One region of the Nesterenkonia maliinae genome, then DNA from elsewhere that is predicted to be linked to it. Evidence: predicted binding sites of a transcription regulator. Region 1 holds the regulator's gene; the other holds the start of a gene.
What was found. Region 1 encodes HspR, which represses chaperone genes until heat shock. Its sites were predicted from a motif close to AAGTTGAGTCNNNNNGACTCAACTT; they were not measured.

Region 2: ACHAA4_RS13255 (Hsp20/alpha crystallin family protein) is a predicted target of HspR. The motif match lies at 1,477-1,501, and genes of this name have one in related genera.

What each region holds. Positions count from the first base shown of each region.
Region 1 is NZ_JBIMEY010000002.1:457,409-461,885, reverse strand. It holds gene trmB (tRNA (guanosine(46)-N7)-methyltransferase TrmB) at 1-35, opposite strand, end outside; gene ACHAA4_RS06595 (penicillin-binding transpeptidase domain-containing protein) at 38-1,981, opposite strand; gene ACHAA4_RS06590 (heat shock protein transcriptional repressor HspR) at 2,063-2,527, opposite strand; gene ACHAA4_RS06585 (DnaJ C-terminal domain-containing protein) at 2,542-3,537, opposite strand; gene ACHAA4_RS06580 (nucleotide exchange factor GrpE) at 3,568-4,434, opposite strand; gene dnaK (molecular chaperone DnaK) at 4,447-4,477, opposite strand, start outside.
Region 2 is NZ_JBIMEY010000008.1:85,786-90,262, reverse strand. It holds gene ACHAA4_RS13265 (TM2 domain-containing protein) at 34-480, shown strand; gene ACHAA4_RS13260 (siderophore-interacting protein) at 502-1,368, opposite strand; gene ACHAA4_RS13255 (Hsp20/alpha crystallin family protein) at 1,593-2,042, shown strand; gene ACHAA4_RS13250 (VOC family protein) at 2,124-2,525, opposite strand; gene ACHAA4_RS13245 (TetR/AcrR family transcriptional regulator) at 2,601-3,191, shown strand; gene purU (formyltetrahydrofolate deformylase) at 3,204-4,079, opposite strand; tRNA gene ACHAA4_RS13235 (tRNA-Asn) at 4,186-4,257, opposite strand; gene ACHAA4_RS13230 (LOG family protein) at 4,368-4,477, shown strand, end outside.

The sequences.
Region 1 (4,477 bases):
GGATCGGGCTGAGAGGTGTCGGGCTGAGAAGTCACCGCTACAGGATAGCGGAGGCCCCCTCGAGGAACTCCTGCAGCAGCGGCCCGTTGGTGGAGCCGCCGAACTCGCCCTCCTCCAGGAAGATCGCGACCGCGAGGTCACCCTGCATCGCGATGACCCAGGTGTGGGCGTAGGAGTCATCCCCGTCGCCGACCTCGGCGGTGCCGGTCTTGGCATAGATCGGCTCGCCCGGGACGTCCACGAGGGACTCCAGCGAGCCGAAGTTCACGGTGTCGGTCATCAGCGTGCGCAGGTCCTCGGCCTCATCCTCAGTGATCCCGCTCTCCGGGGTCTCCACGTCCTCCCCCGGCACGACCAGGTGGGGGTGGACCGTGCTCCCGGCGGCGATCGAGGCGGTGACCGTGGCCATGCCCAGCGTGGAGGACTCCACCACGCCCTGGCCGAAGAGGTTCGCGGCATGCAGGTTCAGCTCGGAGTCCTGCGGCACGGAGCCCATCCGGGCGGGCACCCCGAGGTTCGTCTCCTCGGTGATGCCGAGGTCGACCGCCGCCTCGTGGACCTCTTCGGAGCTGACGTCGTCGTAGGCGTCGGCGAAGACGGTGTTGCAGGAGACGGCCACGGCATCGCGGAACGGGACCTCGCCGAGGTACTCCGAGGGGAAGCTGCTGTAGTTCTCGAAGGACTGTCCGTGCACGGTGGTCCGGTCCGAGCAGGTCACATCGGTGTCGGGGGTGAGACCGTCGCGCAGCATGGCCAGGGAGGAGACCACCTTGAAGGTGGAGCCCGGCGCGTAGGTGGACTGGGTGGCGATCTCCACGAAGCTCCCGTCGGGGACGTGGCTGGCGGCGGCGAGGATGCCGCCGTCGGAGGGCCGGATGGCGACGACGGCGCCGATGGTGTCCTGGTCGTCCACGATGCCCTGGGCAAGGTCCTGCAGCCGGGGCACCATCGTGGTCTCGACGTCTCCGCCGTCCTGCGGCTCCACCGAGTAGAGGGTCTCGCCGTTCATCTGGATCGCCATGCCAGGGGTGCCGCGCAGGGTGTCCTCGTAGGAGGCCTGGATGCCGGAGGTCCCGATGGTGTCGCCGACGCTCAGGCTCGGATCCTCCTCCAGGGCCTCGGCGGTCACCGGTCCCACGCGGCCCAGCAGCAGCGGGGCGAAGTCCCGAGAGTCTGCCAAGGACATCTGGTCATCGATGGCGATGGCCCCGGAGATCGCCTCGACGTCGGTGGCGGTGACATCGCCCTCGGAGCTGCGCAGCGTGATGGCTTCGACGAAGGCCAGGTCACCGCCGCCCAGCACGCTCTCGACGTAGGGGGCCACCGGAATCTCCACCAGCTCGGCGAGGGCCTCGGCGGAGGAGCGCAGGGTGTCCTCGTCCGCGGGCTCCCCGTCCTGGGCGAGCTCCGACTTGTCGATGCCCAGCCGGACGACGTCGCGGTTGTAGACCATGGCCCGTCCGTCATCGTCCATGATCCGCCCGCGGTCGGCGCGGGTGGTGACCAGGCTGACCGTCTCGTCACCGGTGTAGTCGGGCATGATGATCGCAGGCTCCGCCGCGAGCGCCCAGACCTCGGTCTCCTGGTCATAGACGAGCTCGGCGGAGGTCTCGTAGGTCCAGGCCTCACCGTCGATGCCGAGGTCCTCGAGCTCCCAGCTGTGCTGCAGCGGGACCGTGGCGGTCACCGGGCGAGGAGAGTCATCGGGCGGCACATCGAGCACCGCCTCTCCGGCGCTCACCTCAGGATCGATCTCCTCGAAGGGTGCATGGAGGTTCTCCACGGCCGCGGCCATGGTCTCGGGATCCCCGGAGGAGAAGCTCAGCGCGGAGAAGTCCCCGCTGGAGATCGCCTCGGCCACGGCGCCCGCGGCTTCGTCCACGGACTCGGCAGGATCGGCGCCGCAGCTGGTGAGCAGCATCAGTGCTGCGACCCCCACGGCACTGGGAACGATCAGCCGGGGACCTGAGGAGACAGACATGGGCTCAGTATCGCGGCCGCCCGGGCGCGTCGCGGGCAGGACTCGCGGGTGAAGACCCGGTCCGATCGAAGCAGCCGCAGGTCAGCGACGGCGTGGGGTGGGCTCCCAGAGGACCAGCGCCTGGCTGTTCGCCCGGGCGCGACGGCCGCGGGCCACCGTGACCACGTCTCCGTGCGGACCCACGGCGAAGAAGCGCGGCTTGGTGGAGTGCCGCTCTGATTCGCGCAGCTCGTGGCGCAGCGCCTCGACGGTCTCCTCCAGCACCTCGACCCGGTTCTGCAGCTCGAGGATCCGTCGGATGCCTTCGAGTGAGACTCCTTCATGGGAGAACTGCTGGATCTGGCGGAGCTGCTCGATGTTATAGGGGGAGTAGCGCCGGTGGCGTCCGCCCTGGCGCCGCGGGGTGACCAGACCGATCCGGTCATACTGACGCAGCGTCTGGGGGTGCATGTCGGCGAGCTCGGCGGCCACCGAGATCACGAACATCGGTGCATGCCGGTGTTCGGGCTCGAGCATCCGGGAGTCCAGAATCCGTGGGTCACGCATCCGAGGGTCCACCATCACAGCACCGCCTTCGCCTCGAGGCCTTTCCGGGGATCAAGCCCCTTGGTCGCCTCCGCATAGGCCTTCACGGCCTCCACCGCTTCGGCGGAGAGTTCCTTGGGGACCTGGACCTGAACCGTGACGAGCATGTCGCCGGCGACCTCACGACCCTTCTCCTTGCGGCGCACGCCGTGACCCTTGAGCCGCAGCACGCGTCCGGAGGTCACCCCGGCGGGAATCTTGATGTTGACCTTCTCGCCGTGCACCGTCGGGACCTGCACGGCGGTGCCCAGCGCGGCCTCGTCGAAGGCGATGGGCAGGTGGATGCGGATGTCATCGCCCTCGCGCTCGAAGAATCTGTGAGCCGAGACGGCCACCTCGACCAGGAGGTCACCGGCGCCGCCAGAGCCGCGCTGGCCCTTGCCCTTCACACGCACCTTCTGGCCGGTGCGGATCCCCGCGGGGATCCGGACGTCGATGACGCCGCCGTCCGGCTCACGCAGCCCGACGGTGGTGCCACGGATGGCTCCGCCGAAGGAGATCGTGGTCCGCGCGGTGCGGTCGGCGCCCTTCGCGGGGGCCCCGCCCCCGCCGAACCGGCCGGAGCCGCCGAACCCGCCGGCTCCTCCGAAGAGGTCCGAGAGGTCGGGGCCGTTGGCGCCGCCGCGGCCGAATCCGCCGCGCCCGCCGCCGGACCCCCCGTTGAAGAGGTTTCCGAAGAGATCTTCGAAGCCGCCTCCCCCGCCGGGGCCCGGGCCGCCCGAGAATCGGGCGCCCGAGCCCATGGCGCGGACGGCGTCGTACTGTTCGCGCTGCTCTTTGTCAGCCAGCACGGAGTGGGCCTCAGCGACGTCCTTGAACTTCTGCTCGGCCGCTTCATCACCGGGGTTCTTATCGGGATGGTGCTTCCGGGCAAGCTTTCGGTACGCCTTCTTGACGTCCTCCTCAGAGGCATCGCGGGAGACGCCGAGGATGGCGTAGAAATCTTTATCGATCCAGTCCTGTGAGGCCATGGCGCCTCCCTCCTTTCTGCTGCTCTAGGTTCAGCTCTGCTCGGGCCCTGAGGAGACCATCACCTGGGCCGCCCGAAGCAGGCGGTCACCGTGGCGATAGCCGGCACGCAGCACGATGGCCACGTGGTCGGCGGGGATCTCATCGTGGGGCTGAGCCATGATGGCCTCGTGCTGGTTGGGATCGAAGGCTTCCCCGATCTCGCCCAGCACCTCGAGGCCCTGGCTCTGCAGCACCGACTCCAGTCGGGTCGCGATGTGCGCGAACGGACCGTCCTGGAGATCTCCGGCCTGGCGGGCTGAGGAGATGTCGTCCAGGACCGGCATCAGCTCGGTGATGAGCTGACCCTTGGTCCGGTCGCGCTCGGTCGCCCGATCGCGCTCCACCCGGCGGCGGTAGTTGATGTACTCCGCCTGGAGCCGCTGGAGGTCGGCCTGCAGCTCAGCCTCGCGGAGACCGTCCTGGGCAGGGGCCTCCTCGCGGATGCTGTCCTCGGCCAGGACCGCCTCCGGATCCATCTCCATGGCTGCCTCGGCGATCGCCTCCTCCTCCGTGCCACGGAGGAACTCGTCGGCTGCCTGGATCCGCTCTTCCGGCTCGGTCTCCACACCACCGGCGAAGTCGTCCTCCGCAGAGACCTCAGTGAGCTCGGGCTCCTCGGCCACGCGGGGGTCGACATCCTCCGACGTCGTGCCGGCCGTCTCGGCCGCGGTGACCGGGTCCCCGGTCTCGCCGGAGCTCTCCTGCCGGCCCTCGCCGCCGAGTGCCTCGATGTCCTGCGGGTCCTCCTCGGGGAGGTCCTGCAGGATCTGTTCGGCCTGGGCCAACGGATCCTGCACGGGATCCTGCTCGTCGGGATCCTCGGCGTTGGGAACCTCAGGGTTCTTGTGATCTGCCATGTGTCAGACCCCCTACTTCTTCTTCTCGGCTTCGTCCTCTTCG
Region 2 (4,477 bases), on a different contig from region 1:
TCACTACAAACTACCACCTATACGATTGAAGACATGGCTGACCAGTACGATTTCGAAGAGCTCTATGCCAACACCTACACGGAGGCTGACCAGCGCGCCTACGAAGCGGAGCCGGCATCGGAGAAACGTTTTGCGGTCGCCTGGCTCCTGACACTTCTGCTGGGTCCCGCGGGGGCGCATCGCTGGTATCTGAACCGTCCCGTCTCGGCGGTTGTGATGGCTGTGGTGAGCATCACGGCAGTCGTGCTGATGGTCGCCGACCAGGCGAACCTCGGGCTGCTCTGCGTGACCGTGGTCTTCGTGTGGACCCTATTGGACATGATCATGCTGCTGGCCGGGCAGATGCGCGACACCCACGACCTGCGCCTGGCCGGGCACCGGGAGCGCGCAGGCCTGTTCTCCGCAGTCACCGTGGTGCTGCTGGCACTCGCCCTGATGGTCGCCCTGGTGATCGGCACCAGTTCAGGGGTGGCGGGCTGAGCTGGATCCGCGCCTGACGGCTCAATCCTCGATCTGCCCCACCGGGGTGCGCTTCTCCGCCTGGAACTGGTCCTCGATCCGCCCGTGCGCCCAGTAGGCCGAGAGGGACATGGCCTTGCGGTCGAGGCCCTTCTGATCCACCAGCATGCGCCGGATGCGTTTCATCTGGGCGCGCTCGCCGTGCACGAAGACCTGCACATCACCCTCCGGGATGGTCAGCTCTTCCAGGTACTCCGCGAGCATCGCGGTCTCCGGGCTGAAGTCAGCCTCTCGGTGCAGCCACACCAGATCCATGCCGGCGGGGACGTCCAACGGCTGGCGTTCCGTGGCATCCCGAACCTCCACGACGGCGATCCCTTGTGCGTGCTCAGTCATGGACTCCAGCGCCGAGGCGATCGCGGGCAGGGCCGCCTCGTCGCCGGCCAGCAGGTGCCAGGCAGCCTCCTCGCGCGGGGCGTAGCCGCTGCCGGGCCCGAAGAAGCTGATCACGTCTCCCATCTGGGCATTCTTCGCCCAGACTCCTGCGCGGCCCACGTCCCCATGGACCACGAAGTCCACCCAGATCTGCGCATTGAGATGGTCGACGTGCCGGATCGTGTAGGTCCGGGTGGCCGGCATCTGCTCGGTGCTCAGATGCTCGCGCAGGGCGTCCATGTCATAGGGGCGGCTGAGGTCGACACCCTCTGGCAGCAGCGCCGCCTCGGGGCCCTGGGGAAGGAAGAGCAGCTTGATGTATTGATCCGTGGCTGGCGACTCCCCCACGGACTTGAACTCGATCGCGTGAAAACCGGGCCCGCCCAGGACGAGGCGAACCATGTGCGGGCTGAGCTGCTTCTTGGCTTCGACGGCGAGGACGTGCTGGACGCGTGTTTTCTTTGACTTGGACACCCCGGCACTCTAATCGAACCGGACCCGGCGGCGGAGGTCTGCCTCAGTTGGACGGTGCTGTATTGCGACAGAAGTCCGTACCCGAATCTCTGCGTCAATCCTCGAGAAAAGTTGAGTGCATCGTGCTCAAGTTTGGAATATACTGGGCTCAGGTTCCGTTGGAACCATTGCCGCAAGGCACCAACCCTGTCCCATAGAGCAATGAGTATAAGGAGCTGATTGCTGTGATCAACAACTCTCTGACCCGGCTCGATCCCTTCGCTCTGATCGACGACGTCTTCCGCACCGTGCGAGCCCCCTCGATGGACGCGGCCCAGCGCCAGGCCGGTTTCGTGCCCGCCGTGGACGCCCACCGCGACGGGGAGGACCTGGTCCTGCGTGCCGACCTCCCCGGCATCGACCCGGACAAGGATGTCGCGGTGGAGCTGACCGGACGCACGCTGACCGTCTCCGGAGAGCGCCGGAGCGAGACCGAGGCCGAGGGTCTCCGCGAGGTGCGCTACGGATCCTTCTCCCGCACCATCACTCTGCCGGGCGAGGTCTCCGGCGACGCGATCTCGGCGACCTATGAATCCGGTGTTCTCACGGTCCGCGTGACCGGGGTCTACGCCACCGAGCAGCCGCGCAAGATCCAGATCTCCTCGACCGAGCGCGCACAGAAGATCGAGTCCTGATCCTTGCCCTTCTCGTTGAGGGGCGGATTCTCCGATCAGTTTGACCCGATGTCGGGGTCATCTGCCCGCAGAATCCGCCGCTCACCGTTGGTATTGGGCATACTCGGCGCTGGGTTCGATCTGTTGGATGATGTCGATCAGGACCCCGTCGGGAGCCTTGATGACGAAGTGCCGCTGGCCGAAGTCCTCGCTGCGCAGCGTGAGTGCGACGTCCAGGTCGCCGCGCGACGTCAGCTCTGCATGGACTGCGTCGACGTCGTCGACCTCGACGTTGAGCAGCAGCCCCTGTGCCGTGGTGCGGTGGCCCTCCGGAATCGTCGGGTGATCCCAGGCCAGGATCGCGAGCTCGAAGCTTTCGCGCTGGAGGCTGACATACCAGTCCGAGTCGTAGACCGGCTCGAAGCCCAGCACCTCGCGATAGAAGGTGGCGGTGGCGCCCACGTCTCGGGCCATCACCACCGGATAGAAGCTTGACCAACCCATGAGCGAACTCCTTTACGTACTATATGTATGTAACGCAGTCAAGCTACATACTCTCTGTACGTAAAGGAAGGTTCCATGCCTCGAGCCAGTGCCGCCGCGGCCGCGCAGACCGCCGACGATATTCTTCGCTCGGCGGTCCGACTTCTGGCTGAACGTGGCTTCGCTGAGCTTTCCATCGATGAGGTCGCCCGAGCCGCTGGGGTGACTCGCGGTGCGGTCTACCACCATTACGGCAATCGCCTCGGACTGTTCACCGCCGTCGCGGGAGCGCTGCAGGCCGACGTCGCCCGGTCGGTGGTCTCCGCCGCCGAGGCCGCCGGAGACGGGCCCGAGGAGCAGCTGCGCGTGGGCTGTCATGCGTTCCTGGATGCGATCACCTCGGCCTCCATGGCGCGGACGCTGCTGGTGGATGCTCCCTCGGTCATCGGCTGGTCCACCTGGCGGGCGCAGGATGCGCAGAACTCGGTGGCCCAGCTTCGCCTCGCGCTCTCGGAGGCCGGGGTCCCGGCTGAACTGGTGGACGCGACCACCGCGCAGCTCTCCGGGGCGATGAACGACGCCGCCCTCTGGATCAGTGAACAGCCTGACCAGGCCGCGGCTCGCGAATCGGCACACCGGGTGCTGGACCGACTGATCGACGCGGTCCTCCCCCACCCTCCCCGTTGAGGGGGAAGGGGGCTAGAAGACGATCGTGGTGCTGCCGTTGCGGATGACACGGTCTTCGCAGTGCCACTTCACCGCGCGGGAGAGCACGGCGCGTTCGACGTCGGCGCCGAAGCGGGTGAGCTGGGCGACGTCGTCGCTGTGCGAGACCCGGATGACGTCCTGTTCGATGATCGGACCCTCGTCGAGGTCCTTGGTCACGTAGTGGGCGGTGGCGCCGATGAGCTTCACCCCGCGGTCAGCGGCCTTCTGGTACGGGCCGGCACCGATGAAGGCGGGCAGGAAGCTGTGGTGGATGTTGATCACCGGGGCGCCGACGTGGTCGAGGAAATCCTCGGAGATGATCTGCATGTACCGGGCCAGCACGATCATGTCGACATTGCCCTGCAGCAGCTCCAGATGCCGGGCCTCGGCAGCAGCCTTGTCCCCGTTGACCACCGGGACGTGGAAGTACGGGATCCCGAAGGGGCGCACGTCCTCGGCGAGGTCGGCATGGTTGGAGATGACCATGACGATGTCCATCGGGATCTCACCCCGGCGGTGCCGCCAGAGCAGATCCAGCAGGCAGTGGTCGGTCTTGGACGCGAAGATCGCCACCCGCTTGGGCTGATCTGCCGCAGACAGGGAGTACTCCATCGAGAAGCGGTCCGCCAGCTTGGTCTGGATCGCGTGTTCCACTGCGGGCTTGGCCGCGGCGAGCCCGGGGAGGTGGAACACGGTGCGCTGGAAGAAGCGGCCGTCCTCCACGCCGGTGGAGTACTGGTCGAGGCTGATGATGTTCCCGCCGACCTCGGCGATGAGCTCTGAGACCGCCGCCACGATCCCCGGCTGGTCCGGGCAGGAGATGATCAGCCGGGCGATGTCGTGGGTCTTCGTCTCAGTGGCGCGCATCAAGTCTCCGAATCGGGTTCTCCAGGTCAGTGCGGCGGAACAGCGTCGCACGAAAAACACTATGGCATGAAAAACGCCCCCGCCCGTGAGGGCGAGGGCGGATCTGCTCCCCCAGTTGGATTCGAACCAACAACCGCTCGATTAACAGTCGAGTGCTCTGCCGTTGAGCTATGGAGGATTGCGACTGAAAAAGTCTAGCAGGGGTTCCCGGCCGCTGGGAAATCGCTGTGGAACTATAGAACTGTGAGCCCTATTTCACTCGACACCCCAGCAGCTGCCCCTCAGCCCATGTTTCATGCTCTCACGGTCTTCACCGGTTCCGCGTCCGGGGCCGACCTCGATTACACCGAGGAGGTCCGTCGGCTCGGCACCGCGCTGGCCGGGGCAAACATCAGCGT